2 regions of the Kitasatospora cinereorecta genome follow, and region 1 is predicted to be linked to the other one. Evidence: predicted binding sites of a transcription regulator. Region 1 holds the regulator's gene; the other holds the start of a gene.
The links. Region 1 encodes HspR, which represses chaperone genes until heat shock. Its sites were predicted from a motif close to TTGAGNNNNNNNNNCTCAA; they were not measured.

Region 1 (15,242 bases):
GTTGAGGGAGAGGGCTTCGTCGACGCGCTCGTTGTTGATGCGCTTGCCGATCCGCTCCTCCATCCACATCCGGGCACCACCGGCGCCGCAGCAGAAGCCGCGCTCCTTGTGGCGGTGCATCTCCTCGTTCCGCAGGCCCGGGACCTTCGCGATGATCTCGCGCGGGGGCGTGTAGATCTTGTTGTGACGGCCCAGGTAGCAGGGGTCGTGGTACGTGATCAGACCCTCGACCGGCGTCACCGGGATCAGCTTGCCCTCGTCCACCAGGTGCTGGAGCAGCTGCGTGTGGTGGATGACCTCGTACTCGCCGCCGAGCTGCGGGTACTCGTTCGCGATCGTGTTGAAGCAGTGGGGACAGGTCGCGACGATCTTCTTCGTCGACTTCGGCTTCTTCGTCCCGGGCTCGTCCTCGTCCTCGCCGAACGCCATGTTCAGCATCGCGACGTTCTCCTGGCCGAGCTGCTGGAACAGCGGCTCGTTGCCGAGGCGGCGGGCCGAGTCACCGGTGCACTTCTCGTCGCCGCCCATGATCGCGAACTTGACGCCCGCGATGTGGAGGAGCTCCGCGAAGGCCTTCGTCGTCTTCTTGGCCCGGTCCTCGAGGGCGCCGGCGCAGCCGACCCAGTACAGGTAGTCGATCTCGCTGAGGTCCTCGACGTCCTTGCCGACGATCGGGACCTCGAAGTCGACCTCCTTGGTCCACTCGACGCGCTGCTTCTTGGCGAGCCCCCAGGGGTTGCCCTTCTTCTCCAGGTTCTTGAGCATCGTGCCCGCCTCGGACGGGAACGCGGACTCGATCATCACCTGGTAGCGGCGCATGTCGACGATGTGGTCGATGTGCTCGATGTCGACCGGGCACTGCTCCACGCACGCACCGCAGGTGGTGCAGGACCACAGCACGTCCGGGTCGATGACGCCGTTCTCCTCGGCGGTGCCGATGAGGGGGCGCTCGGCCTCCGCGAGGGCGGCCGCGGGAACGTCCTTGAGCTGCTCCTCGGTGGCCCGCTCGTTGCCCTCCATGTCCTTGCCGCCGCCCGCCAGCAGATACGGGGCCTTGGCGTGCGCGTGCTCGCGCAGGGACATGATCAGGAGCTTCGGGGAGAGCGGCTTGCCCGTGTTCCACGCCGGGCACTGCGACTGGCAGCGACCGCACTCGGTACAGGTGGAGAAGTCGAGGATGCCCTTCCAGGAGAACTGCTCGACCTGGGACACACCGAAGACGTCGTCCTCGCCCGGGTCCTCGAAGTCGATCTCCTTGCCGCCCGACGTCATGGGCTGGAGCGCACCGAGCGCGACCTCGCCGTCGGCGTTCCGCTTGAACCAGATGTTCGGGAAGCCGAGGAAGCGGTGCCAGGCGACACCCATGTTGGTGTTGAGCGACACCGTGATCATCCAGATCAGCGAGGTGCCGATCTTGATCATCGCGGTGAAGTAGATGAGGTTCTGGAGCGAGCCGAGGGCGAGTCCCTTGAAGGCGAGCACCAGGGGGTACGAGACGAAGTACGAGGCCTCGTAGCCGTCCACGTGGTGGATCGCGCCCTCGAGACCGCGCAGAACCAGGATCGCCAGGCCGATGACCAGGATGATGTACTCGACGAAGTACGCCTGCCAGGCGATCGAGCCTGTGAAGCGCGACTTGCGGCCGGCCCGCGAGGGCAGGTTCAGCAGCCGGATGGCCATCAGGGTGACGATACCGAGCACGGTCATGATGCCGATGAACTCGATGTACATCTCGAACGGCAGCCAGCCGCCGACGATCGGCAGCACCCAGTCGGCCTGGAAGAGCTGTCCGTACGCCTGGAGCAGCGTCGGCGGCAGCGTCAGGAAGCCGATCGCGACGAACCAGTGGGCGAAGCCGACGATTCCCCACCGGTTCATCCGGGTGTGGCCGAGGAACTCCTTGGCCAGGGTGATCGTGCGCTGTTTGGGGTCGTCGGTGCGGCTGCCTGCCGGTACCGGCTGTCCGATACGGACGAACCGGTAGATCTGCGCGACGGCTCGGGCGATGAGCGCAACGCCGACGACCGTCAGCACCAGCGACACGATGATCGCGGCGAGTTGCATTTGGGGGCTCCTCGGGCCTGCGAGGGTGGGATCCAGCTCGTACAAGGAACTACTAAGCAGTAACTTAATCAGTCTGTGCTGACACTATCCACTTATTCCGCCACGCTGTAGCCGGGCAGGCGGTGATCTGTGTCGCCCAGGTGAGCCTTTCCCGGGCGGACGAGGGTACGCGCCGCCGTACGCAGCTGGATCTGTGCGGACCGCGCCAGGATCGCCAGGTCGAGACCCGTTCCATGATGCTCCGCGTAGTGCGCGTCGAGCAGGGCGGGTTCGTCCCACGGCATTCCGGAGCGGGCGCGCACCTGGGCCAGGCCGGTCAGGCCCGGGCGGAGCTCCCGCCGCCAGCGGCCGGCGGCGGGCCCGGAGACCTCCGGATCGTCGGGCGCCAGCGGGGCCGGGCCGACCAGCGAGAGCTCCCCGCGCACGACGTGGGGCAGCCGGGACAGCAGGTCGAGCCGGAGCCGCCGGGTGCGCAGCGAGCGCAGTTCGAAGGTGCGGCCGCCGAGACCCGTCCGGATCTCCCGGCTCAGCACCCCTCCGGGGCGGCGGCCCGCCCGGAGCGCGAGGGCGAGTGCGGCGAGGGTGAGCAGGGGTGCGGCCAGGATCAGCAGAACCGATCCGAGCGCCAGGTCCAGGCTCCGTTTGACCGTCATGGCGGCCAGGCGCGCCGCGATCAGGTCGGCGGCGCGCCCGGCCGCTCGCGCCGCCGCGGGATGCCTCGTCCCGCGTACCGCGGTCCGCCTCGCGTTCTGCATCGCACCTGCCCGGGATCCGTGACGTGCCGTTTATGACCGTCTCGCCGCATTTTGTGACAGAACGATCCCACGGTGCGATGGTGGGTCGGGGGTGTATGGCGTGACGGGAGTGCGGGGTGTCGCGGGTGCTGTGCCCGGACGGCGCTGCTTCATTCGCGTAGGAGTCATATAAAAGACCAGGTGGGGGTAGGTGTGAGCACTTTAGTTGAGTCGATGTGGCTCAGGTCCTTTGACTCCAGGGCCGGTGTCATGCATCCTTGAGTCAGATCCACTCAAGTAGTCAGTTGGAGGAATCGAAATGGCACGTGCGGTCGGCATCGACCTGGGCACGACTAACTCCGTCGTCAGCGTTCTCGAAGGCGGCGAGCCCACCGTCATCACCAACGCCGAAGGCGCCAGGACCACGCCGTCCGTCGTCGCCTTCGCCAAGAACGGCGAGGTGCTCGTCGGCGAGGTCGCCAAGCGCCAGGCAGTGACGAACGTCGACAGGACGATCCGTTCGGTCAAGCGCCACATGGGCACCGACTGGAAGATCGAGCTCGACGGCAAGAACTTCAACCCGCAGCAGATGAGCGCCTTCATCCTGCAGAAGCTGAAGCGCGACGCCGAGGCCTACCTGGGCGAGAAGGTCGCCGACGCGGTGATCACCGTCCCGGCGTACTTCAACGACTCCGAGCGTCAGGCGACGAAGGAGGCCGGTGAGATCGCGGGCCTCAACGTCCTGCGCATCGTCAACGAGCCGACGGCCGCCGCGCTGGCGTACGGGCTCGACAAGGACGACCAGACGATCCTCGTCTTCGACCTCGGCGGCGGCACCTTCGACGTGTCGCTCCTGGAGATCGGTGACGGCGTCGTCGAGGTGAAGGCCACCAACGGCGACAACCACCTCGGTGGTGACGACTGGGACCAGCGCGTCGTCGACTACCTGGTGAAGCAGTTCGCCAACGGGCACGGCGTGGACCTGTCCAAGGACAAGATGGCTCTGCAGCGTCTGCGCGAGGCCGCGGAGAAGGCGAAGATCGAGCTCTCGTCCTCGACCGAGACCACGATCAACCTCCCGTACATCACGGCGTCGGCCGAGGGCCCGCTGCACCTGGACGAGAAGCTCACGCGCTCCCAGTTCCAGCAGCTGACCGCCGACCTGCTGGAGCGGTGCAAGACGCCGTTCCACAACGTCGTCAAGGACGCGGGCATCCAGCTCTCCGAGATCGACCACGTCGTTCTCGTGGGTGGCTCGACCCGTATGCCGGCCGTCGCCGAGCTCGTCAAGGAGCTCACGGGCGGCCAGGACGCCAACAAGGGTGTGAACCCGGACGAGGTCGTCGCCATCGGCGCCTCGCTCCAGGCCGGTGTCCTCAAGGGCGAGGTCAAGGACGTCCTGCTCCTCGACGTGACCCCGCTGTCCCTCGGTATCGAGACCAAGGGAGGGATCATGACCAAGCTCATCGAGCGCAACACCACGATCCCGACCAAGCGTTCCGAGATCTTCACGACGGCCGAGGACAACCAGCCGTCCGTGCAGATCCAGGTCTACCAGGGCGAGCGCGAGATCGCGGCGTACAACAAGAAGCTCGGGATGTTCGAGCTCACCGGTCTGCCGCCGGCCCCGCGCGGCGTGCCGCAGATCGAGGTCGCCTTCGACATCGACGCCAACGGCATCATGCACGTCGCCGCCAAGGACCTCGGCACCGGCAAGGAGCAGAAGATGACCGTCACCGGTGGCTCCTCGCTGCCGAAGGACGAGGTCAACCGGATGCGTGAAGAGGCCGAGCAGTACGCGGACGAGGACCACCGCCGCCGCGAGGCCGCCGAGTCGCGCAACCAGGGTGAGCAGCTCGTCTACCAGACGGAGAAGTTCCTCAAGGACAACGAGGACAAGGTCCCCGGCGACGTGAAGACGGAGGTGGAGACCGCGCTCACCGAGCTGAAGGAGAAGCTCAAGGGCGAGGACACCGCCGAGATCCGCACCGCCACCGAGAAGGTCGCGGCCGTCTCCCAGAAGCTGGGCCAGGCGATGTACGCCAACGCCCAGGCCGACGGTGCGACGCCGGGTGCCGACGCCCCGGGTGACGCCGGTGCCAAGGCCGACGACGACGTCGTCGACGCCGAGATCGTCGACGACGAGAAGGACACCAAGGGCGGTGCGGCGTGACCGAGGAGACTCCGGGCTTCGACGAGAAGCCTGACGTCCCCTCCGGCGCCAACTCCGACGAAGTCGAGCCGAAGGACGCCGCCTCCGAGGAGGAGGCGGCGGCCCCGGCCGGGGACGTACAGCAGACAGCGGCTCTGACGGCTCAGCTGGACCAGGTCCGTACGGCGCTCAGCGAGCGCACGGCCGACCTCCAGCGGCTCCAGGCCGAGTACCAGAACTACCGCCGCCGGGTGGAGCGGGACAGGGTCACCGTCAAGGAGCTCGCTGTCGCGGGACTCCTGACCGACCTGCTGCCGGTGCTCGACGACCTCGGCCGGGCGCGGGAGCACGGCGAGCTCGTCGGCGGCTTCAAATCGGTCGGCGAGTCGCTGGAGACGGTGGCCGCCAAGCTGGGCCTCCAGCAGTTCGGCAAGGAGGGCGAGCCCTTCGACCCGACGATCCACGAGGCCCTGATGCACTCGTACGCGCCGGACGTCACCGAGACGACCTGCGTGGCGATCCTGCAGCCGGGGTACCGCATCGGGGAGCGCACCATCCGTCCCGCGCGGGTGGCCGTGGCGGAGCCGCAGCCGGGGGCGACGCCCGCGGCCGCGAAGGAAGAGAAGGCAGACGACGAGGAGAGCGGTGGCACCGAGGAGGTCTGACGTCGAGTCCGACCACTGCGGTGAACACCGACGGGGCGTGCGGCCGGCCACAGGGCCGGCCGCACGGCCTGTCGTCCGGAAGGAGGGACGTCGATGAGCACGAAGGACTTCGTCGAGAAGGACTACTACAAGGTCCTCGGCGTCCCCAAGGACGCCACCGACGCCGAGGTCAAGAAGGCGTACCGGAAGCTCGCCCGCGAGTTCCACCCGGACGCCAACAAGGGTGACGCGAAGGCGGAGGAGCGCTTCAAGGAGATCTCCGAGGCGAACGACATCCTCGGTGACCCCAAGAAGCGCAAGGAGTACGACGAGGCGCGCGCCCTCTTCGGCAGCGGAGGCTTCCGGGCGGGTCCCGGCGGTGCGGGCGGCAACTTCAACTTCGACCTGGGTGACCTCTTCGGGGGCGCCCCGGGCGGCGGTCAGGGCGCCGGCGGTTTCGGTGCCGGTGGCGGCGGCCTGGGCGACGTCTTCGGAGGACTGTTCAACCGGGGCGGCACGGGCACCCGTGTCCAGCCGCGCCGCGGCCAGGACATCGAGTCCGAGGTGACGCTCAGCTTCACCGAGGCGGTCGACGGGGCCACCGTCCCGCTGCGGATGTCCAGTCAGGCGCCCTGCAAGGCCTGTTCGGGCACCGGCGACAAGAACGGCACCCCGAGGGTCTGCCCGACCTGTGTCGGCACGGGCCAGGTGTCGCGCGGCAGCGGCGGCGGATTCTCGCTCACCGACCCCTGCGTGGACTGCAAGGGCCGGGGCCTGATCGCCCAGGACCCCTGCGAGGTCTGCAAGGGCAGCGGCCGGGCGAAGTCGGCCCGCACGATGCAGGTCCGGATTCCCGCCGGGGTGCTGGACGGACAGCGGATCCGGCTGCGCGGCAAGGGCAGCCCGGGCGAGCGCGGCGGCCCGGCCGGCGACCTCTACGTCGTCGTCCATGTCGACGCCCACCCGGTGTTCGGCCGCAAGGGCGACAACCTCACGGTCACCGTGCCCGTCACCTTCACGGAGGCGGCGCTCGGCGGCGAGGTGAAGGTCCCCACGCTCGGCGGACCTCCGGTCACCCTGAAACTCCCGGCGGGTACGCCTAACGGGCGTACGATGCGGGCTCGCGGGAAGGGCGCCGTGCGTAAGGACGGCACCCGGGGCGACCTCCTCGTGACCGTCGAGGTGGCCGTGCCCACGGATCTCGGCGCGGACGCCCAGGAAGCGCTGGAGGCCTACCGGAAGGCGACCGCGGGGGAGGACCCGCGGGCGGAGCTGTTCCAGGCTGCGAAGGGAGCTTGAGATGGACGGCCGTCGACGCAATCCGTACCAGCTGACCGATGAATCACCGGTGTACGTGATCTCGATCGCGGCCCAGCTCTCGGGCCTGCACCCGCAGACACTGCGCCAGTACGACCGTCTCGGCCTGGTCTCGCCCGACCGCACGGCCGGGCGCGGCAGGCGCTACTCGGCCCGCGACATCGAACTGCTCCGCACGGTGCAGCAGTTGTCGCAGGACGAGGGGATCAATCTGGCGGGCATCAAGCGCATCATCGAGCTGGAGAACCAGGTCGCCGCGCTCCAGCAGCGTGTCGCCGAGCTCTCGGCGGCGGTCGACGGCGCGGCCATGGCCATGCAGCAGCGCGAAGCCCAGGTGCACGCCTCCTACCGGCGGGACCTGGTGCCGTACCAGGACGTGCAGCAGACCAGCGCGCTGGTCGTCTGGCGGCCCAAGAGGCCGACGGACTGATCCGGCGGGACAGGGTCCGCCCCGGGGTCTCATCCCCCCGGGGCGGACCCTGTCCGCGTGCCCGCGGCGGAGTCCACGATGCCGGACCGGACGATGAGGGCGCCGAGGTGGGTGCGGCTGGTGGCACCCAGGGTCCGCATGAGCTTGGCGACGTGGGAGCGGCAGGTACGGACGCTGATGCCCAGTTTGCGGGCCACGACGTCATCGACATCGCCCTCGCTGAGGAGCCGGGCGATGCTCTGCTGGACGGCGGTGACCTGGACTCCGGGGGCGGTCGTCGGGAGGTGCTGGGTGAAGGGAGTGGCCTGCGCCCAGAGGACCTCGTAGACCTGGACGAGGTAGCGGACCAGCGCGGGGTGGCGGATCTGCAGCGCCGCACCGCGGTCGGGGGTGGCGGGGATGAAGGCCACCGTGCGGTCGAAGATGAGGAGCCGCTCCACGGTCAGCTCGGTGGTCCGCACCTGGAGGGACTCCGCGGGCACCTGCCGCAGGTAGTCCCTGACCTGGGTGCTGTAACGCGCCGGGTGCTGGTAGATGTGACGGAGCCGGGCGCCCCGGCCGATGACCGTCGTGGCGTTGTCCAGGGCCGTTCGCAGGGTGCTGGGGGGCCGGGTGCTTCCCGGCTGCGCCGTGAGGACCTCGTCCGTGGCCTGGGCGGTGGCGTCCTGGATGGCCGTTCGTATCGCCTCGGGCCCTTCCAGTACGGTGATCGCCAGATGGGGGTCACCGTTGGCTATGACGGTCAGGGGCGCCAGCGACCGGGTCAGCCGGAGCGTCCGCTCGATGCGCTCGTCTATCTCGTGCGTGAGCGGCTGCAACAGGCGGGCCAGGGCGGCCGACGGCGGGACGGGGCGCAGCCAGTCCTCGTCCCAGGGATCGGCCTGGACCAGCGCCGCGTCGGTGAGGCACGGTGCGGCGGCGATGTCCGAACGGGCGATCCGCCCGTGGCGTAATGCCCGTTCGTACAGCTCGAGTCCGGGAGCGCAGAGCTCTCTCGGCCCGTGACGGTGCGGCGGTCGAACCGGTTCTGTCCCCATCTGGGAGCCCCCCGCTTTATGCACTGCAACAAGTTACCGGTGGCGCGAGCCTAGTGGCCGGGTGGAGTGTGGGTGTGTCACCGCGCCCGAATGTCCCGGCCCGGTGTGTCACCGCGCCCGAATGCGCGGGCCGTTGCGCTCCTCATCGAGTGGCGACGCCGCGTGCGACGAGATCCGACCGTCAGTTTTCCTGGTCAAGGATCCCCGACTGCGAGATGAGGTAGCCGAGCTGTGCCCGACTGCCGCTGCCGAGGGCCGCGTTGAGCTTGGCTATGTGCGCACGGCACGTACGGACGTTCATGCCGAGTCTCCGGGCTATGGAATCGTCCACGTGCCCCTCGACCAGCAGTTGGGCGATGGAGCGCTGCACCCCGCTGATCCCGGCGGGAGTCGGGGTGTACGGGACGTCCTCCAGCAGGGGGGTGGCGCGTTGCCAGAGTTGCTCGAAGACGTTGATCAGGTAGGAGACGAGGCCCGGGTGCCGGAGTTCCAGTGCGACTGTCAGGTCGTCCTGAGCGGGAATGAACGCGACCGCGCGGTCGAAGATGAGCATGCGTTGTACGAGCTCCTCGAGCGTGCGTATCTCCGCGCCCTCGGCGAGCCGTTCCGCGTACGCGAACGTCCCGTGATGATGACGGACCGTGTGCTGGTAGAGCGTGCGGATGCTGACGCCGCGGTTCACCACGGCCCTGCCCCGCTCCAGTCCCTTGCTGAGGATGTCCTCGCTCCGGACCCCTCCGGGCTGCACGGTGAGCACTTCGCTGCGGCACTCCGCCGTGGCCACGTCGATGGCCGCGTTGATGCGGGTGCCGCCTTCGAGCACGGTGATGGCGTGCGTCGTGGGCGGGTCCTGGGCACTGATGTCCATGAAGGGTTCGAAGGACTCGGTCAGTTCCAGGGAGTGGCGCCTGCGCTCCTGGATCTCCCTCTCGATGGGGTACAGCCGCTGGGCGAGGGCCGCCGAGGGCGGCACGGGGCGTAGCCAGTCCGCGTCGTCGGGGTCGGGGTGGAGCAGAGCGAAGTCCATCAGGCACGGAGCGGGTTCCACCTCCGAACGCGGTATGCGGCCGGACCGCAGCGCGCTCGCGTAGAGGTGCTGTCCCGCATCGCATAGTTGGGTGATCCCGTGCTGATGCGCCCCATTTGAGTCACATGTATCCATATCTCCACCCCCCATGTTCCTGTACGTGCAAGAACATGATGCATCGATCCAGTGGTGCTTGCGTGTCCGCGTGAGACATCGTCTTGAGAGCGGGGGAGATGAATCCATCAAGTGAGGACGAAGCCGAAATGTCTAAGCGAATGCTTCGCTCGGTGCTTGCCACAGCTTTCGTGGGGGCCCTGGCCTACGGCGCGTTGGATGCCCACGACATCACCTGGGGGGTTGCGCAGACCGAGCAGGCGACGGTCGTGCCCGGTGACATCACGTGGGGTGCGGCTCCGGGTGACATCACGTGGGGCGCTGCCTCGGGTGACATCACATGGGGTGCGGCTTCAGGAGACATCACATGGGGTGCCGCTTCCGGTGACATCACGTGGGGCACGGCTCCGACCGGCACCGCGGTATGACCACCCCCCCGGACGACCGCACCTTCCGGCGGGAGATGGCCACGGCCTACAGGTCAGGGTGGCACTTCATCGATCTGCTCACGGCGCTGACCCGCCAGGGCGATTCGTTGATGGTCACCCTGTTCGGAGAGCCGATCGTCGTCGTGATGGAGACGGATGACGACGTCCGCGCCTATCGCTGTCTCCGCCGGCCCCGAGGGGCACCGCAACCGGTCCGCTGTGCCGTGAGGTACGGCATGATCTTCGTCAATCTCGATCAGCGTGACCACGAGCTGTTCGAACAAGAAGCCATTTCCGCCACCCCCCGCAGCGCCTGAACGATTCCCCCGTCGTTCCATGTCGTTCAGGCGCTTCCCCCACACAACGGCGCCATCGTGACCTGAACACGATGGCGCCGTTGTGCTGTCCGGAAACGGTCAGCCCCTGCCGAGCGCCCGGTCCACGGCGATCTCGATGACGACCCGGTCGGGGTTGTGCGCCGGAGTGCGTTCATAGCGCTCCGCGTAGCGCCGTACCGCGTCCTCCACCTGGTCCACCCCCGTGCGCACCGCCGCGCGGCCCTCCAGGGTCGCCCAGCGGCGTCCCTGCATCTGGCAGACCGCGACCCGTGCCCCCTCCGGGCCGGCCGCCAGCACGTGGGCGACCTTCCTGCTGTTCTTGTTGGTGATCACACGGGCGAGCCGGGTCTCCGGGTCGTATGTCACGCCGACCGGCACCACATGCGGAGTGCCGTCCGGGCGGAGTGTCGTCAGGGTGCACACGTGGCGCTCCCGCCAGAAGGCGAGGTACTCGGGGCCGGGGTTGCGTACGTCAGGCATGGGGTCAGCCTAGATTCGGGTGCTGTCGTGCGCGTGCGGAGGTGTGCGTTCAGGCTTGAGTGGAATAGACTCAACTTTGTACCCGTTGTTCGAGTCATAGTTCTGGGAAGCATCAACAGGAGGAGGCAGCGCCCGTGGACGCCGAGCTGACCAACAGGAGCCGGGACGCCCTCAACGCGGCCACCAGCAGGGCCGTCAAGGACGGGCACCCCGATCTGACCCCCGGGCATCTGCTGCTCGCACTGCTCGCGGGCGAGGACAACGCGAACATCATCGATCTGCTGGCGGCGGTCGACGCCGACCAGGCGGCCGTGCGTGCCGGGACCGAACGGCTCCTCGGCGCGCTGCCCAGCGTCACCGGGTCGACCGTGGCGCCGCCCCAGCCCAACCGTGAGCTCCTCGCCGTCATCTCCGACGCCGCGCAGCGGGCGAAGGAGCTCGGCGACGACTACCTCTCCACCGAGCACCTGCTGATCGCCGTGGCGGCGAAGGGCGGCCGCGCCGGTGAGATCCTCGACGGGCAGGGAGCCGGCGCCAAAAGGCTGCTGGACGCATTCGAGAAGAGCAGGGGAGGGCGCCGGGTGACCACTCCCGACCCCGAGGGCCAGTACAAGGCCCTGGAGAAGTTCGGCACCGACTTCACGGCCGCCGCGCGCGAGGGCAAGCTGGACCCGGTCATCGGCCGCGACCAGGAGATCCGCCGCGTCGTACAGGTGCTGTCGCGCCGCACGAAGAACAACCCCGTGCTCATCGGTGAGCCCGGCGTCGGCAAGACGGCCGTCGTCGAAGGGCTCGCCCAGCGCATCGTCAAGGGTGATGTCCCGGAGTCCCTGAGGAACAAGCGGCTCGTGTCCCTGGACCTCGGTGCCATGGTCGCGGGCGCCAAGTACCGCGGCGAGTTCGAGGAGCGGCTCAAGACCGTCCTCTCCGAGATCAAGGAGAGCGACGGCCAGATCATCACCTTCATCGACGAGCTGCACACGGTCGTGGGCGCGGGCGCCGGCGGCGACTCCGCGATGGACGCGGGCAACATGCTCAAGCCGATGCTGGCGCGCGGTGAGCTCCGCATGGTCGGTGCCACCACCCTGGACGAGTACCGCGAACGCATCGAGAAGGACCCCGCCCTGGAGCGCCGCTTCCAGCAGGTCCTGGTCGCCGAGCCGTCCGTCGAGGACACCATCGCGATCCTGCGCGGGCTCAAGGGCCGCTACGAGGCCCACCACAAGGTCCAGATCGCCGACTCCGCGCTGGTGGCCGCGGCGACCCTCTCCGACCGTTACATCACCTCCCGCTTCCTCCCCGACAAGGCCATCGACCTGGTCGACGAGGCGGCCTCCCGGCTCCGTATGGAGATCGACTCCTCCCCCTTGGAGATCGACGAGCTCCAGCGCGCCGTCGACCGGCTGCACATGGAGGAGCTGGCGCTCAAGAACGAGACCGACGAGGGTTCCAAGCAGCGTCTGGACAAGATCCGTCGCGACCTCGCCGACAAGGAGGAGGAGCTGCGCGGTCTCACCGCCCGCTGGGAGAAGGAGAAGCAGGGCCTCAACCGCGTCGGTGAGCTCAAGGAGCGTCTGGACGAACTGCGCGGACAGGCCGAACGCGCGCAGCGCGACGGCGACTTCGACACCGCGTCCAAGCTGCTCTACGGGGAGATCCCGGGCCTGGAACGCGAGCTGGCCGAAGCGGCCGAGGCCGAGCAGGAGGCTGCCCGGGACACCATGGTCAAGGAGGAGGTCGGCCCGGACGACATCGCCGATGTCGTCGGCGCGTGGACCGGCATCCCGGCCGGACGCCTCCTGGAGGGCGAGACCCAGAAGCTCCTGCGCATGGAGTCCGAGCTGGGCAGGCGCCTGATCGGGCAGGGCGAGGCGGTGCGCTCCGTCTCCGACGCGGTGCGCCGCACCCGCGCGGGAATCGCCGACCCCGACCGCCCCACCGGCTCGTTCCTCTTCCTCGGCCCGACCGGTGTCGGCAAGACTGAGCTGGCCAAGGCCCTCGCGGACTTCCTGTTCGACGACGAGCGGGCCATGATCCGCATCGACATGAGCGAGTACGGCGAGAAGCACAGCGTCGCCCGCCTCGTCGGTGCGCCGCCCGGCTACGTCGGCTACGAGGAGGGCGGCCAGCTCACGGAGGCGGTCCGCCGCCGCCCGTACAGCGTCGTCCTGCTGGACGAGGTCGAGAAGGCCCACCCCGAGGTCTTCGACATCCTGCTCCAGGTCCTCGACGACGGCCGCCTCACCGACGGGCAGGGCCGGACGGTCGACTTCCGCAACACCATCCTGATCCTCACGTCGAACCTGGGCAGCCAGTTCCTGGTCGACCCGCTCACCGAGCCCGAGGTCAAGAAGGAGCAGGTCCTGAAGGTCGTGCGGGCGTCGTTCAAGCCGGAGTTCCTCAACCGGCTCGACGACCTGGTCGTCTTCTCCGCCCTGTCGGGCGAGGAGCTCGCCCACATCGCGGGCCTCCAGATCGGGCGCCTCGCCGGCCGGCTGGCCGACCGGCGGATCACCCTCGACGTGACCCCGGACGCCCTGGCCTGGCTGGCCGATGAGGGCAACGATCCGGCGTACGGCGCCCGGCCGCTGCGCCGGCTGATCCAGACCGCGATCGGGGACCGGCTCGCGAAGGAGATCCTCGCGGGCGAGGTCAAGGACGGCGACACGGTGCGGGTGGAACGTTCCGGGGACGGCCTCCTCGTGGGGACGGCGCCCCCCGCCAAGACGCTGTAGACCGCGTGTGTGCCCCTGGCCGGAACCGATCGCTGTCCCGGCCGGGGGCACACGTGTGCCGGACGTCGTCGCATTGACGGGTGTATTCAGCACTCATTGCCCGGCGAAGCCATTCGGTCCGACCTCGCGGAGGCGCCCACGAAATTGCGCCGAAAATTTGCATTCCATGGCTGAATGGCAGACGCAAGCGGTCCGATCCTTGCTATTTGTATCCTGACGGTACATATCGCCACCCTTGATCGCTGTGGATCCGGGCCGGTGAGGACGCCCGGGATTCCGCCCGATATCCGGATATTACGGACCGCGTTTCCTTCTCTGTGAGCGAGGTCCAGGGCAATTCGGCAGCCGGTATGGTGCGCGCATGACGGATCGGGAGCCTGATGGGATGAGCGCGGAGCCGGATGATCGCAGAAGTGACAGCCTCATTCGCCTCAGCGAATTCCGTACGCTGTGGGCGGCTTTCGCGCAGTCGGTGCTGGGCGACCAGCTGGCGCGGGTGGCGCTGTCGCTGCTGGTCTTCGAGCGCACCGAGTCGGCCGGCTGGACCGCGGCGACCTACGCCCTGACAAGTCTGCCCGCCCTGCTGTCCGGGGTGCTCCTGACCGGGCTGGCAGACCGTTTCCCCCGGCGCACGGTCATGATCGGCTGCGACCTGGTGCGTGCCGTACTCGTCGGCCTGATGGCTCTGCCCGGTACCCCGTTGCCGCTGCTCGCCGGACTGCTGGTGCTCGCGCAGCTCGCCGAGGCCCCGTTCGGCGCCTCGCAGGGGGCCCTGATGCCGGCCGTACTCGGTGAGCGCCTGTACGAGCGGGGGCAGCGGGTCATCATGATCACGCACCAGGCCGGCCAGCTGGTCGGCTTCGCGGTCGGCGGTGTGCTCGTCGTGTGGCTGGGCAGCCACGTCTCACTGGGCCTCAACGCCGCGACGTTCCTGATCTCCGCGGTCCTGATCCGGCTGGGCGTGAAGGCGCGTCCGGTGGACGCGAGCGCCGGCGCTCGGCCGAAGCGGGTGCACACCCAGATATCGAGCGCGGCGGCCCTGATCTGGGCGGACCCCCGGCTGCGTTCCCTGGTCGCGCTCGGCTGGCTGGCGGGGTTCATCGTGCTGCCGGAGGGCCTTGCCGCTCCCTTCGCGGAGGAGGCCGGCGCGAGCGCCGCATCGGTCGGGCTGCTGCTCGCCGCGCACCCCACGGGCATGGTCCTGGGCGCCGCCCTCCTGGGGCGGGCGTCCGTCGGTGACGAGCGGCGCCGCCGGCTGCTCGGGCCGCTGGCGGTGGGCGCGAATCTTCCGCTGCTCGTCTACTGGGCGGGTCCGGGGGTGGGGATCGCCCTGCTGGTGCTGATGGTGTCGGGCATCTGCTCGGCGTACCAGATCACCGCAGGAGCCACCTTCGTGCTGCTCACCCCGGCCGGCCAGCGCGGTCAGGCGCTGGGACTCGCCCGGTCCGGGCTGACCGCCGTGCAGGGGATCGGTGTCGCGGCGGGCGGGCTGGCCGCGCAGCTGTCCGGGTCCTCGGCTGTGACGATCGGCGGGGCGGGCCTCGTCGGGACGCTCTGCGCGATCATGGTGGCGTTTTCCTGGGCGAGGGCCCGGGAGACGGGCGCCGGGACGATTCCCCTGAGCGCGTAGGACTACTGGCCGCCGATCGCGGCTAGGGTCGATGGCAGGAAACCACGAGCGATCCACAGGAGTACCCAGCGATGTCTATCGATCCGTCCTCGATTCCCAACTTCGGGGGCCA
Region 2 (15,242 bases), 1.4 Mb from region 1:
TCGCAATCTTGACTCGTCCACCCTTGAAGCAGAGGTGACGCACGGTCATGTGAAAAGGCGCCCCACTTCTCTGGTACGGCTTCTGACCATTCCAGCGCTTTTGAGAGGGGGGCGCGCATCAACCGCTCCGCCACTCGAAGGAGTGAACATCACTCCGGAGTTGGCGAACAAGTTTCCCCACAGGTGCCCCCTGTCATGCCCGGACCACCGGGTGGAACTTCCGCCCAGGCTTTGGGAAGATGCCCGCCCGCATATGCGCAAAGACCTTCCCTCCATCGGCAAGGGCCTCGCTGACCTGCCGGTTCGGGCCAACGGCCGGATCGTGGAGGGCCCGTGAAGCGATCGTGCAGACTGGCCGGATGCGCATCGCACTCGCCACCGAGCCGGGCAGTCCTCAACGCCCCAACGAGGACTGGGCGTCGACCGCCGTTCCCGCGGCCGGCCAGGGCGGTGTGCTCGTCCTGCTCGACGGTGTCACCCCGCCGAAGGGCGACGACGGGTGTGTGCACCCGGTGCCCTGGTTCACCGCGCGACTGGGTGGGTCACTGGTCGAACTGTCCGCTTCGCGCCAGGATCTGACACTGACGGAAGTCCTCGCGGAGGCCATCGGGCGCACCGCCGACATCCATCGCTCGACGTGTGACCTTTCTCACGTGCGTACGCCCCAGGCGACCGTGGTCCTGGCACGGTGGGACGAACAGGCGGTCGAGCACCTGGTGCTCTCCGACTCGGTGCTGCTTCTCGAAGCCCCCGACGGAGCGGTCCTGCCGGTGGTCGACGACCGCATCGACCGGCTGCCACCCGGCTCTCTCGCCTCCGAGGCCGTCGCGGACGCCCGTGTACGGAACAAGGAGGGCGGCTTCTTCACGGCCGCCGCCGACCCCCGGGTGGCGTCACGCGCGGTGACGGGCAGCACTCCGCGCACGGAGGTCAGGGCGCTCGCGGCGCTGACCGACGGGGCGAGCCGCTGGACGGAGACGTTCCGGGAGGGCGACTGGACGGCCGCCCTGGGACTGTTGCGCGAGGCGGGGCCACAGGGGCTGATCGAGCGCGTCAGGGAGCTGGAACGGGCCGACGCGGACCGCGGGTATCCGCGCCGGGGCAAGACACATGACGACGCGACAGCGGTCCTCGTCGAGCTCTAGGACGTGACAGCGGTCCTCGTCGAGCTCCGGTCCGGGGCCGGCGTGGACTGCTGCCGCTGCCGGCGCCCGGCCCGTGAGCGGTGCCCGTCACCGATACCCGGCCGTCTCCGCCGGCCGGCCGGCGTTGTCGGCCGTCCAGGTGACGCGAGCCGTCGCGGCCGGTGAAACCGTAGTCGCTGTGCGGGCTGCCCACGGGACGGCGACCGACCGCGCGTCCGACGCACCACGGGCTCTCCGACATGCGTGAAGGGGGGCGCCGCCTCAGCGCGTCGCGTCGGTCGTCCTCGGTGACACCGAACGGGACGAGCATCATCTCCGAGCGCCGCCGGCCCCCGCCCCTGCCGTCCGGCTCAGTCCTCCGCGCGTTCGTTCAGGTGGTGCAGCAGTCTCGCCAGCTCCGCGACCTCGGCCCGGTCCCAGTCCGCCAGCTTGCGGGCGTAACGGCCGCGGCGGGCGTCCCGGACGCTGCGGAACCGCGCGAGGCCCTCGTCGGTGAGGTGGACGAGCGAGGCCCGGCCGTCGGCCGGATCGTTCTCGCGCGCCACCAGGCCGAGGACCTCCAGGGCGCGGAGCTGGCGGCTCATGGTCGCCTTGCCGACGCCGAAGTAGGCGGCGAGATCCGTGGCGCGCTGCCGCCCTGCCGACTCCAGCCGTACGAGGAGGCCGTAGGCCGCGGACTCCAGATCCGGGTGGACCTCACGCGCCATCTCCCCCGAGCTGGCGCGCGCCCGGCGCAGGAAGACCGCCAATTCGCGCTCCAGCGCGAGGAATTCATGGTCCACACCACTCCCGGCCGCCGGAGCGGGTTCACTCCCGGTTCCGCTCCCGTGCACGTCAGCACTCCTCATACGCTTTCCTGCCGATGAAGGCCTCTCGGCTCCGGCCATCGCCGCAGCTGAGCCAGTATTTCGCAGGAGTACACCTCCGACGGGGCCGGACCCTCCCAGGTGGCTGACCGCCCCCGCCGTACGGCCGAGCGCCGGCGCGGAGCCCCGGGCCATCGGGACGCCCCGCCGCCTCCGGGCCCACTATGCACTCGGCGTATACACGCTATGTATAGTCACACCGTCCCGCACCGCCGGTGTGCGGCCCGGCGATGGGGAGTGACCTGCTGTGCCCAGAAAGACGACGCGCTTCGGTACGGGGTTGGCCGCGACGCTTGTGACCGCGCTCACGCTGACGCTGAGCGGCTGCTCCGTGGCCACGACGGCCCCCGCGACAGCGCGCGGCGGCGCCGCCTCCGACGCCAGGGGGGCGTTCGGCCGGGTCGACTGCCGCGAGGCCAAGTGCATCGCGCTGACCTTCGACGCGGGCCCGGCGGAGGACACCCCGCACCTCCTGGACGTCCTCAAGGAGAAGAAGGTGCCGGCGACGTTCTTCCTGCTGGGCAGGAACCACGTCCTGAAACACCCCGGCACCGTGCGTCGCATCGCGGCCGAGGGACACGAGGTCGCCAACCACACCTGGACACACGCGATCCTGACGGAGCTGAAGCCCGACGCAATACGCGCCGAGCTGGAGAGGACCCAGCTCGCGATCGAGGAGATCACCGGGAAGAAGCCGCGGCTGATGCGTCCGCCACAGGGCCGTACCGACGACACCGTCTCCAGGATCAGCAAGGAGCTCGGCCTGTCGCAGGTCCTGTGGAGCGCGACCGCCAAGGACTACTCCACGAACAACTCCGCGCTGATAAGGAAGCGAATACTCGACCAGGCGGGCAGGGACGGGATCATCCTGCTGCACGACATCTACAAGGGCACCGTCCCCGCGGTGCCGGGCATCGTCGACACACTGAAGGACCGCGGCTACACCTTCGTGACCGTCCCTCAGCTCATGGCGCCCGCCGAGCCGGAGCCGGGCACCGTCTACCGGCCGTGACCCGCCCTGCCGGACACGCGGAACGGCCCGCCCCTCCCTCGCGGGAGGAACGGGCCGTCCGTACCGGCCGTGTCCGTGGTGCCGCGCCCGTCACCGCGTGGCGCCTACGCCGCGGCCGGGATCCTGTCCTCGGCCCTCGCCGTGGCCGGGGTGAGGGCGATCTCCAGGACCTGGCGGACATCGGTCACCGGGTGGACCTCCAGGGTGTCGAGGACCTCGGCCGGGACGTCGTCCAGGTCGGCCTCGTTCCGCTTGGGGATCACCACGGTGGTGATGCCGGCCCGGTGCGCTGCCAGCAGCTTCTGCTTCAGGCCGCCGATCGGCAGCACGCGTCCGGTCAGCGACACCTCACCGGTCATCGCCACGTCCGTACGGACGAGCCGCCCCGAGAGCAGCGAGGCCAGTGCCGTCGTCATCGTGATGCCGGCACTCGGGCCGTCCTTGGGAACGGCGCCCGCCGGGAAGTGGATGTGCGCGCCACGGTCCTTCAGGTCCGCGACCGGCAGCTCCAGCTCCGCCCCGTGCGACCGCAGGAAGCTCAGCGCGATCCGGGCGGACTCCTTCATCACGTCGCCGAGCTGGCCGGTGAGGGTCAGCCCGGACGCCCCGGTCTCCGGGTCGGCCAGCGACGCCTCGACGAACAGCACGTCGCCCCCCGCTCCGGTCACCGCGAGCCCGGTGGCGACGCCCGGCACCGCGGTACGGCGCTCGGCCGGGTCCTGGGCCGACTCGGGAACGTGGTGGGGGCGTCCGATGAGGTCCCGCAGGTCCTCGTCGGTCACCGTGAACGGGAGCTCACGGTCGCCCAGCTCGTGCTGGGCCGCGACCTTGCGGAGCAGCCGGGCGACGGCCCGCTCCAGATTCCGTACGCCGGCCTCCCTCGTGTACTCACCGGCCAGCTTGCGCAGCGCCGACTCGTCGAGGCTCACCTCGTCCTGCTCCAGACCGGCCCGCTCCAGCTGGCGCGGGAGCAGGTGGTCACGGGCGATGACGACCTTCTCGTCCTCCGTGTAGCCGTCCAGCCTGACGAGCTCCATGCGGTCCAGCAGGGCCTCCGGGATGGCTTCGAGCACGTTGGCGGTGGCCAGGAACACCACGTCGCTGAGGTCGAGTTCGACCTCCAGGTAGTGGTCGCGGAAGGTGTGGTTCTGCGCCGGGTCGAGCACTTCGAGCAGGGCTGCCGCCGGGTCGCCCCGGAAGTCGGAGCCGACCTTGTCGATCTCGTCGAGCAGGACGACCGGGTTCATCGATCCGGCCTCCTTGACGGCGCGGACGATGCGTCCGGGGAGCGCCCCGACGTACGTACGCCGGTGTCCCCTGATCTCCGCCTCGTCCCGGACACCGCCGAGCGCGACCCGGACGAACTTGCGGCCCATGGCGTGCGCGACGGACTCGCCCAGCGAGGTCTTCCCGACCCCGGGGGGGCCTACGAGGGCCAGCACCGCGCCGCCGCGCCGTCCGCCGACGACGCCGAGGCCCCGGTCGGAGCGGCGCTTGCGCACCGCGAGGTACTCGGTGATGCGTTCCTTCACGTCCTGCAGGCCGGCGTGCTCGGCGTCGAGGATCTCCTGGGCGCCCTTGATGTCGTACGCGTCCTCGGTCCGCTCGGTCCACGGCAGTTCCAGGACGGTGTCCAGCCAGGTGCGGATCCAGGACCCCTCGGGGCTCTGGTCGGAGGCGCGCTCCAGCTTCTCGACCTCCTTGAGGGCGGCCTCACGGACGTTCCCCGGAAGATCGGCGGCCTCCACGCGTGCCCGGTAGTCGTCGGACTCGTCCCCGGAACCGGATTCGCCGTTGAGCTCGGAGAGCTCCTTGCGCACGGCGTCGAGCTGGCGCCGCAGCAGGAATTCGCGCTGCTGCTTGTCGACACCCTCCTGGACGTCCTTGGCGATGGACTCGGCGACGTCCTGTTCGGCGAGGTGCTCGCCGAGCCACTGGACGGCGAGCTTCAGGCGGGCCACCGCGTCCGCGGTCTCCAGCAGCTGCACCTTCTGTGCGGTGGTGAGGAAGGGCGAGTACCCGGAATTGTCGGCGAGCGCCGAGATGTCCTCGATCTGCTGCACCCGGTCCACGACCTGCCAGGCACCGCGCTTCTTCAGCCAGCTGGTGGCGAGCGCCTTGTACTCCTTGGCGAGCTCGGCGGCGGAGCCGGGCAGGGGGTCGGGCACGGACACGTCGATCCTGGTGCCCTCGACCCACAGCGCGTTCCCGGGACCACTGGTGCCGGCGCCGATCCTCACCCGGGCACGGGCCCGGATGAGGGCACCCGGGTCGCCGTCCGAGAGCCGGCCGACCTGTTCGACGGTGCCGAGGACACCCGTCCCGGTGTAGCTGCCGTCGATGCGCGGCACGAGCAGCACCTCGGGCTTGCCGCCCCCCGGCCGTGCGACGGCCTGCGCGGCCTCGACGGCGGCACGGACCTCCGCATCCGACAGGTCGAGCGGCACCACCATTCCGGGCAGCACGACCTCGTCGTCGAGCGGCAGCACGGGCAGGTCGATCGGCGTGAACGCCTGGGACGCATTGGACTCAGCAGTCATGATCTCCCCTTCGGCAGGCAAGTTGAGTTACATGCACTCAATGCTCGTCAGTCGCCGAATGTTCCCCACGCCGCGTTCGCCCTGAGCGATCACCATGCCCGGGGGCGGTCAGGGGGACGGGCCCCGGACGACGCCGCCCGGACCGCTCCGCCGCACCCGCATCCAGGGCAGCACCCTGCGGGGCACCGCCATTCCCGGAGCCACCGTCAGGATGTGCCGCACGCCCGCGTCCGGAGGGTGAGTCCGCGGGAATCCGCTGGTCCGCCGGACCGGGTCCGGGCAGGATGGGCCGGATCAGGATCGCCGACGGCCGGAGACCGGAGACCCGCCCATGCCCACCGCAGATGCCCACCGCCCCGTGACCCTCGACCGGCGCGAAGGGCCGTTCGGCGAGGTCGTCCTGCGGGAGCGCGGCGACGACTTCGAGATCATCGCCAACGGCTGTTTCCTGATGGACACCGCCGACGGCCGCTCCGAGCGGCTGCTGATCGACGCGGCGCTCGCCGCCCTGCCGCCCGGCCGGCCCGACCCCGCCCTGCTCATCGGCGGGCTCGGTGTCGGATTCTCGCTCGTCCGCGCGGCCGAGGAACGGCGCTGGGGCCGGATCGTCGTCGTCGAGCGGGAGCAGGCCATCGTGGACTGGCACCTGGAGGGGCCGCTCGGCCGGATCTCCGCCGCCGCCCTCGCCGATCCGCGGACCGGGATCCTCCGTACGGACCTCGTCGATCACCTCAGAACGGCCACGGAGCGTTACGACGCACTCTGCCTGGACATCGACAACGGGCCCGACTGGACCGTCACCGAGGACAACGGGAGCCTCTATTCACCCGCCGGTCTGGCGGCCTGCCACGCGCGCCTGACGCCCGGCGGAGTCCTCGCCGTATGGTCCGCACAGCCGTCCGCAGCCTTCGGCGAAGCACTGCGGAATGCCGGATTCCACGCGGTACGGACCGAAGAAGTAGCGGTTGCCCGAGGTGTGCCCGACGTGGTCCATCTCGCAGTGCGGGCCCGCTGAACCCCCACCCGGTCCGCACGGTCGCCGCCGGACCACGGGCCAAGTGGCACAAGGCCGACGATCCGCCTCCTCCGAGGGGTTCCGCCCCCACGTCGGACAACACCCTGCGTAGCCGGGAGCCGTCTTCTGCCTTTACGCTGCTGAGCGGCACAAGGGATCACCGACGACATCCACAAGCGATAACCGCGCTCCGGGGGAATGGCCTCCGCGAGAACGGGCAGGGGCGGGGCGATGGAACAGACACACACCACCCACAACGGCGTCGCTGCCACCCCCGGGGCTCAGCGCCGGGTTCTGGTGGTAGAGGACGACGCGACGATCGTCGACGCCATTTCCGCCCGGCTGCGCGCCGAGGGCTTTCTGGTGCAGACAGCGCTGGACGGTCCCGCCGCCGTGGACGCGGCCGAGGCCTGGCAGCCCGACCTGATGGTGCTCGACATCATGCTTCCCGGCTTCGACGGCCTCGAGGTCTGCCGCCGCGTCCAGGCCCAGCGCCCCGTGCCGGTGCTGATGCTCACCGCGCGCGACGACGAGACCGACATGCTGGTCGGGCTCGGGGTCGGCGCCGACGACTACATGACCAAGCCGTTCTCCATGCGCGAGCTGGCGGCGCGGGTGCACGTCCTGCTGCGCCGGGTGGAGCGGGCCGCGCTGGCCGCCGTGACCCCGCGCAGCGGCATCCTGCGTCTCGGCGAGCTGGAGATCGACCACGCGCAGCGCCGGGTCCGGGTGCGCGCCGAGGACGTCCACCTGACGCCGACCGAGTTCGACCTGCTGGTCTGCCTGGCCAACACGCCCCGGGCGGTGCTCTCCCGGGAGCAGCTGCTGGCCGAGGTCTGGGACTGGGCGGACGCCTCCGGGACCCGCACGGTCGACAGCCACATCAAGGCCCTGCGCAGGAAGATCGGCGCCGAGCGGATCCGTACGGTCCACGGTGTCGGTTACGCCCTGGAGACACCCGCGCCATGACGCGGCCCGGCTCCGGACTGCGGCCCTTCTCGATCAAGGCCAAGCTGGGAACGCTCGTCGTGGTCTCCGTGTTCATCACGACCGGACTGCTGATCGTCGCCCTGCGGACCAGGACCGAGTTCCGGTTCATCACGGTCTTCTCCGTGATCGCCACGCTGCTGATCACCCAGTTCGTGGCGCACGGGCTGACCGCGCCGCTGGACGAGATGCGGGCGGTGGCCCGGTCCATCTCGCACGGCGACTACACCAGACGTGTGAGCGGCGCCGGGCGGCGCGACGAGCTGGGCGACCTCGCGCAGACGATCAACCGCATGGCGGACGATCTGGAGGCGGAGGACCGGCACCGCAAGGAGCTGGTGGCCAATGTCTCCCACGAGCTGCGCACGCCCATCGCCGCGCTCAGAGCCGTGCTGGAGAACGTGGTGGACGGGGTGTCCGCCGCCGATCCCGAGACCATGCGTACGGCCCTGAAGCAGACCGAACGCCTGGGCAGGCTGGTGGAGACCCTGCTGGACCTCTCCCGGCTGGACAACGGAGTGGTGACGCTCAAGGCACGCCGCTTCGAGGTGTGGCCGTATCTCTCGGGCGTGCTGAAGGAGGCCAACCTCGCGGCCTCGCGGCGCCGGCTCTCGTCGGGCTCCGGGAACCACTCCCGTACGGACGTCCATCTGCACCTGGACGTGTCGCCGCCCGAACTGACCGCGCACGCCGACGCGGAACGGCTGCACCAGGTGGTCGCCAACCTCATCGACAACGCGGTCAAGCACAGCCCGCCGCACGGACGGGTCACGGTACTGGCGCGGCGCGGAGCCCGTCCCGAGTCGCTCGAACTGGAGATCATCGACGAGGGGCCCGGGATCCCGGAGGCGGAGCGCCACCGGGTCTTCGAGCGCTTCAACCGCGGGCAGGCACCGTATCCGCACGGCCCCGGCAGCGACGGCGGTACGGGACTGGGGCTGGCGATCGCCCGCTGGGCGGTGGATCTGCACGGCGGTCATATCGGTGTGGCCGAATCAGCCCGGGGCTGCCGAATCCGAGTCACCCTCCCAGGGACTCCGAGCTCGCACGGTTGACTCGGCGTTCGAACCGAACGTCACCCTGCGCGTACGGAAGGTCACATTCTACGTCGCGACCGGGAAAGCGATACGGTCCAGGTGGGCCGTAACACCGGTCCCGCGTACCCGAAGTGCAGCGGAACCCCGCTTGTTTCCCGCCATTTCATGCGCCGAAACCCGGTTTCCGATGTGATGTGCACGACGAAGACCGGCCCGGCCTGCATGTGACGGCTGGGGAGGCGTAGCCTTGATTTCCGCTGTCCATCACCTTGTGAAGCGGAAGAGGGCGGTTCACGCCGTGTCGTCTCAGTCCCCCAGTAACTCGAGCATCTCGACCGATCAAGAAGCCGGCTCCGGGTCCAACCCCGCCGCCGCTTTCGGCCCCAACGAGTGGCTTGTCGACGAGATCTACCAGCAGTACCTCCAGGACCCGAATTCGGTCGATCGCGCCTGGTGGGACTTCTTCGCCGACTACAAGCCGGGTACGTCCGGCACGGCGGACAAGCCCGTCCCCACAGATGCGGGAGCGGTGCCCCCGGCCCCGGCCGCCGTCGCTTCGAGCACCGCCGACAACACCGCTCCGGCCCAGCAGGCCGCTCCGGCACCGGTCGCGGCGCCCGCGGCCGCTCCGGCGAAGGCGGCGGCTCCGGCCCAGGCCGCACCCGCCGCCCCGGTGAAGGCAGCGGCTCCGGCCGCTCCCGCGAAGGCAGCTCCGGCCGCCGCCAGGGCCGAGGCTCCGGCCGACGCCCCGGCCGGCCCGGAGTACGTGACGCTGCGCGGCCCTTCGGCCGCCGTCGCGAAGAACATGAACGCCTCGCTGGAGCTGCCGACGGCCACGTCCGTCCGCGCCGTCCCCGTGAAGCTGCTGTTCGACAACCGCATCGTCATCAACAACCACCTGAAGCGCGCCCGCGGCGGGAAGATCTCCTTCACGCACCTCATCGGGTACGCGATGGTGCAGGCCCTCAAGGCCATGCCGTCGATGAACTACTCCTTCGCGGTCAAGGACGGCAAGCCGACCCTGGTCAAGCCGGAGCACATCAACCTCGGCCTGGCCATCGACCTGGTGAAGCCGAACGGCGACCGCCAGCTCGTCGTCGCGGCCATCAAGAAGGCCGAGACGCTCAACTTCTTCGAGTTCTGGCAGGCGTACGAGGACATCGTCCGCCGTGCCCGCGTCGGCAAGCTCGGCATGGACGACTTCTCCGGAGTCACCGCCTCGCTGACCAACCCCGGCGGCATCGGCACCGTCCACTCGGTGCCCCGCCTGATGCCCGGACAGGGCCTCATCATGGGCGTCGGCGCGATGGACTACCCGGCGGAGTTCCAGGGCACCTCGCAGGACACCCTGAACAAGCTGGGCATCTCGAAGGTCATGACCCTGACCTCGACGTACGACCACCGGGTCATCCAGGGTGCCGCGTCCGGCGAGTTCCTGCGCGTCCTGGCCCAGCTCCTGCTCGGCGAGAACGAGTTCTACGACGAGATCTTCAAGGCGCTGCGCATCCCCTACGAGCCGGTCCGCTGGCTCAAGGACATCGACGCATCGCACGACGACGACGTCACCAAGGCCGCGCGGGTCTTCGAGCTGATCCACTCCTACCGGGTCCGCGGCCACGTCATGGCCGACACCGACCCGCTGGAGTACCGCCAGCGCAAGCACCCGGACCTGGACATCACCGAGCACGGCCTCACCCTGTGGGACCTGGAGCGCGACTTCGCGGTCGGCGGTTTCGCCGGCAAGACGATGATGAAGCTCCGCGACATCCTCGGTGTGCTGCGTGAGTCCTACTGCCGCACCACCGGCATCGAGTTCATGCACATCCAGGAGCCGAAGGAGCGCAAGTGGCTCCAGGACCGGGTGGAGCGTCCGCGCCCGGCTCCGGAGCGCGAGGAGCAGCTGCGGATCCTGCGCCGCCTCAACGCCGCCGAGGCGTTCGAGACGTTCCTGCAGACCAAGTACGTCGGCCAGAAGCGGTTCTCGCTGGAGGGCGGCGAGTCCGTCATCCCGCTGCTCGACGCGGTCATCGACTCCGCCGCCGAGGCCCGCCTCGACGAGGTCGTCATCGGCATGGCCCACCGTGGCCGGCTGAACGTCCTGGCCAACATCGTGGGCAAGTCGTACGCGCAGATCTTCCGGGAGTTCGAGGGCAACCTCGACCCGCGGTCGATGCACGGCTCCGGCGACGTCAAGTACCACCTGGGCGCCGAAGGCACCTTCACCGGTCTGGACGGCGAGCAGATCAAGGTCTCGCTGGCCGCCAACCCCTCGCACCTGGAGGCGGTCGACCCGGTCCTGGAGGGCATCGCCCGCGCCAAGCAGGACATCATCAACAAGGGCGGTACGGACTTCACGGTCCTGCCCGTCGCGCTCCACGGCGACGCCGCCTTCGCGGGCCAGGGCGTCGTCGCCGAGACGCTCAACATGTCGCAGCTGCGCGGCTACCGCACCGGCGGCACCGTGCACGTGGTGATCAACAACCAGGTCGGCTTCACCGCCGCCCCGGAGTCCTCGCGCTCCTCGATGTACGCCACGGACGTGGCGCGCATGATCGAGGCGCCGATCATCCACGTCAACGGTGACGACCCGGAGGCCGTGGTCCGTGTCGCGCGGCTCGCCTTCGAGTACCGGCAGACGTTCAACAAGGACGTCGTCATCGACCTCATCTGCTACCGCCGCCGCGGTCACAACGAGGGCGACAACCCGGAGTTCACCAACCCTCAGATGTACACGCTGATCGACAAGAAGCGCTCGGTGCGCAAGCTCTACACCGAGTCCCTCATCGGTCGCGGCGACATCACGCTGGAAGAGGCCGAGCAGGCGCTCCAGGACTTCCAGGGCCAGCTGGAGAAGGTCTTCGCGGAGGTCCGCGAGGCCACCTCGACGCCGTCCCAGCCGCATGTCCCGGACGTCCAGGCCGAGTTCCCGGTGGCGGTGGCCACCGCGGTCTCCTCGGAGGTCGTGAAGCTGATCGCCGAGTCCCAGGTCAACATCCCCGACGAGATCACCGTCCACCCGCGCCTGATGCCGCAGATGCAGCGTCGTGCCGCCTCGGTGGAGAACGGCACGATCGACTGGGGCATGGGCGAGACCCTGGCCATCGGGTCGCTGCTGATGGAGGGCACCCCGGTCCGGCTCGCCGGCCAGGACACCCGCCGCGGCACGTTCGGCCAGCGTCACGCCGTTCTCGTCGACCAGAAGACCGGCGAGGACTACACCCCGCTGCTCTACCTCTCCGACGACCAGGCCCGGTACAACGTCTACGACTCGCTGCTCAGCGAGTACGCGGCGATGGGCTTCGAGTACGGCTACTCGCTGGCCCGTCCGGAGTCGCTGGTCATCTGGGAGGCCCAGTTCGGTGACTTCGTCAACGGCGCGCAGACCGTCGTCGACGAGTTCATCTCCTCCGCCGAGCAGAAGTGGGGCCAGACGTCCGGCGTCACCCTGCTGCTGCCGCACGGCTACGAGGGCCAGGGACCGGACCACTCGTCCGCCCGCCCGGAGCGTTTCCTGCAGATGTGCGCGCAGGACAACATGACGGTCGCGATGCCCACCCTGCCGTCGAACTACTTCCACCTTCTGCGGTGGCAGGTCCACAACCCGCACCACAAGCCGCTGATCGTCTTCACCCCGAAGTCGATGCTGCGCCTGAAGTCGGCGGCCTCGAAGGCGGAGGAGTTCACCACCGGTGGCTTCCGTCCGGTCATCGGCGACGAGTCGGTCAGTGCCGAGGCGGTCCGCAAGGTCGTCTTCTGCGCGGGCAAGCTCTACTACGACCTGGACGCCGAGCGCGAGAAGCGCGGTGACACGGAGACGGCGATCATCCGTCTGGAGCGTCTGTACCCGCTGCCGGGTGCGGAGATCCAGGCCGAGATCGCCAAGTACCCGAACGCCGAGAAGTACCTGTGGGCCCAGGAGGAGCCGGCCAACCAGGGTGCGTGGCCGTTCATCGCGCTCAACCTGATCGACCACCTGGACCTGGCCGTCGGCGCCGACGTGCCGCACGGTGAGCGCCTGCGCCGCATCTCGCGTCCGCACGGCTCGTCCCCGGCGGTCGGCTCGGCCAAGCGCCACCAGGCCGAGCAGGCACAGTTGGTCGCCGAGGTCTTCGAGGCCTGATCAGCGGCAGTACACGCCACAGGGCCCGGACCCGCGAGAGTCGACTCGTGGGTCCGGGCCCTGTGGCGTCGTGGGAACGCTGTCGCGCGTCGTGTCGCGGTCAGATCATCTGCGGCTCGAAGTCCCAGTACGGCCGGTTGCGCGAGCGTGCGGAGACGGTGTGCACGTGCTGCGCGCCGAGGCTCGACGCGAGGTCGCCCAGCGCCTCGCCCTCGACCTTCTCCGCCCCGGTCCGGTCCCGCAGCCCCCGCAGGTCGGCCGCGTACGCGATCCTGGCCGACAGGGTCAGCGGGTGGGTGCGGCCCATGACTTCGGTGGCGCGGGTCACCGTGGCCTCGGTGAGCTCGGCCGCGGACTCCGGGTCCCCGACCAGGTTGCGCAGCGCCGAGGCGTTGATCGCGCAGCCCAGGGTCCAGGGGTGGTTCTCCCCCACCGCCCGGCTCATGTCGGCGAGGGCCCCCTCGATGAGCAGGTGGGCCTGGTCCCGTTCGCCCACGTTGCGCAGGATGAGCCCGTGGTTGGCCCGGATGCCGGCCAGGTACGGGTGGTCCTCGCCGAGCATCATCCGGTACCCGTCCATGACCCGGTCGCTTATGGCCCTCGCCTGGTCGACGTCCGCGTGCTCGCGGGCGAAGCAGCTCTGGCCGGCCGAGAACATCAGGGTCAGCGGGTCGGACTCGCCGAGCACCCGCTCGGCCCGTTCCAGGACCCGGGCGAGCGCCGTCCCCGCCTCGCCCCGCTCGCCGAGGCGGTAGCGGCAGAGCGCCAGGTTGTACTCGGCGATCAGTGTCTGCGGGTTGTCCGCGCCCAGTGTGATCACGTGGACGCGGGCGCTCTGCGCCTGGAGGGACTCCGCCTCGCTGTAGCGGCCCAGCAGGCGCAGGTCCGTGGCGTAGCTGATCTCGGAGAGGAGGGTCCAGCGGTGCCGCGGTTTGAGGAGCAGACGCCGGGCCTCCAGGGTGCGCCGGTCGAGGTCGCGGGACTCCTCGTACCGCCCGAGGAGGCGCAGGGAGACGGCCAGGTTGTTCTGGGCGTTGACGGTGCGTGAGTCCTGGTCCCCGAGCAGGTCGCGGTAGGCGAGGAGGAGCCAGGTGGACATCTCCAGGGCCTCGTCGTAACGGCCGAGCCCGCGCAGGTCCGCGGCGAGGCCGGTGGCGGCCCTCAGGTGGTTCAGGTCCTGCGGCCCGCGCTCCTCGCGCAGATGGTTCACGACGACCCGCTCCATGGCCTCCGTGACCGCGTAGTCGCCCACGGCCCGCAGCAGGTTGGCGTAGTGGTAGCCGACGTCCCACACCCGGGGGTGGGTCTCGCCGAGCAGCTCCCGCCAGGTCTCCATGGCGCGTTCGCCGAGCTTGATGCCCGCCCGGTACTCCCCGGAGCAGTACATGTAGCGCAGACAGTTGAGGACCAGGTTCTGGACGGCCGGGTCGGTGCTCTCCAGGACCTGGGCCCACTTGAGATGCGGGACGACCTCTGCGTAGGCGGGCCAGTACAGCGCCTCCATGGGACGGCCGGGGTCCGCGGCGGCCAGGGCGCGGCGCACGACGTCGACGAACTCCCCGCGGTCGGGTTCGCGCAGGTCGAGCCCGAGGACCTTGTGCACCATCCGGTGCAGGTAGATCGACTCGCCGGAGGACGCCTCCTCGGTGCCCGACTCGTGCGACTCCAGCCGGACGACGGAGTACTGCCGCAGCCGGCCGACCGCCCGGTTCCACAGCACCGGATCGTTCATCAGCCGGGCGAGCTGCTCCGGGAGGTCGCCGGGCGGCATCTCCTTGAGCAGCCGTACGGGGATGGAGCCCGGGGCGAAGAAGCTGCACAGCCGGAGCAGGTCGACTGCCTCGGGGACGGTCTCCTTGAGCTGGTTCAGCAGTATCGACCAGGCGGTCTGGAAGGCCAGCGGGAAGTCCGCGGAGACCTTGACCACGTCTCCCTCGATGCCGTTGTCGAGGAGCTGGATGTACTCCCGCACGGACATGTCGGAGTCGTTGAGCCAGCCCGCCGTCTGGTCGAGCAGCAGCGGGAGGTCGCCGAGTGCGCCGGCCAGTTCGTCGGCCTCCGTCTCCGTGAGCCTCGGGGCCCGGCGGCGGACGAAGGAGACGGACTCGTCCCGGTCGTACTCGGGCACCCTGATCAGCGAGCTGTTGTACTCGCCCCACTCGGTGTTGCGCGAGGTGATCAGCACATGGCCGGGTCCGTTCGGTACCAGGTCGCTGATCTGGTCGGGTTCGTCGGCGCCGTCCACGACGAGGAGCCAGCGGGAGTGCGGTGCGCCGCGCCGCAGGGCGTCGCGCACGGCGCGCAGCCGCTCCCCGTACTCGGCGCCGGTGTTCAGGCCCAGCTCCGGAGCCAGTTCGGCGAGCTTCTGGCGGTAGAGGGCCCGCCGGTCGGCCGGCACCCACCACACCACGTCGTACTCCGCGTTGAAGCGGTAGACGTACTCCGCGGCCAGCTGGGTCTTGCCGACGCCGGACATCCCGTGCACGGTGACGACACCGGCGCCCGGACCCGCGTCCTGGA

Region 2: the regulator HspR is predicted to act here: its motif matches at 5,586-5,604, upstream of lon (endopeptidase La).

Annotation. Positions count from the first base shown of each region.
Region 1 covers NZ_JBHSJP010000001.1:3,474,218-3,489,459, reverse strand. Annotated here, with positions in the region: gene ACFPN0_RS15975 ((Fe-S)-binding protein) at 1-2,064, opposite strand, end outside; gene ACFPN0_RS15970 (sugar transferase) at 2,157-2,819, opposite strand; gene dnaK (molecular chaperone DnaK) at 3,118-4,971, shown strand; gene grpE (nucleotide exchange factor GrpE) at 4,968-5,615, shown strand; gene dnaJ (molecular chaperone DnaJ) at 5,709-6,893, shown strand; gene ACFPN0_RS15950 (heat shock protein transcriptional repressor HspR) at 6,895-7,341, shown strand; gene ACFPN0_RS15945 (helix-turn-helix transcriptional regulator) at 7,371-8,378, opposite strand; gene ACFPN0_RS15940 (helix-turn-helix transcriptional regulator) at 8,560-9,405, opposite strand; gene ACFPN0_RS15935 (5'-nucleotidase) at 9,693-9,947, shown strand; gene ACFPN0_RS15930 ((2Fe-2S)-binding protein) at 9,944-10,264, shown strand; gene ACFPN0_RS15925 (pyridoxamine 5'-phosphate oxidase family protein) at 10,364-10,765, opposite strand; gene clpB (ATP-dependent chaperone ClpB) at 10,900-13,500, shown strand; gene ACFPN0_RS15915 (MFS transporter) at 13,862-15,130, shown strand; gene ACFPN0_RS15910 (YbjN domain-containing protein) at 15,202-15,242, shown strand, end outside.
Region 2 covers NZ_JBHSJP010000001.1:4,918,014-4,933,255, reverse strand. Annotated here, with positions in the region: gene ACFPN0_RS22895 (hypothetical protein) at 360-1,145, shown strand; gene ACFPN0_RS22890 (MarR family winged helix-turn-helix transcriptional regulator) at 1,496-1,993, opposite strand; gene ACFPN0_RS22885 (polysaccharide deacetylase family protein) at 2,259-3,023, shown strand; gene lon (endopeptidase La) at 3,128-5,563, opposite strand; gene ACFPN0_RS22875 (spermidine synthase family protein) at 5,895-6,578, shown strand; gene ACFPN0_RS22870 (response regulator transcription factor) at 6,810-7,547, shown strand; gene ACFPN0_RS22865 (HAMP domain-containing sensor histidine kinase) at 7,544-8,620, shown strand; gene ACFPN0_RS22860 (multifunctional oxoglutarate decarboxylase/oxoglutarate dehydrogenase thiamine pyrophosphate-binding subunit/dihydrolipoyllysine-residue succinyltransferase subunit) at 8,901-12,722, shown strand; gene fxsT (FxSxx-COOH system tetratricopeptide repeat protein) at 12,823-15,242, opposite strand, start outside.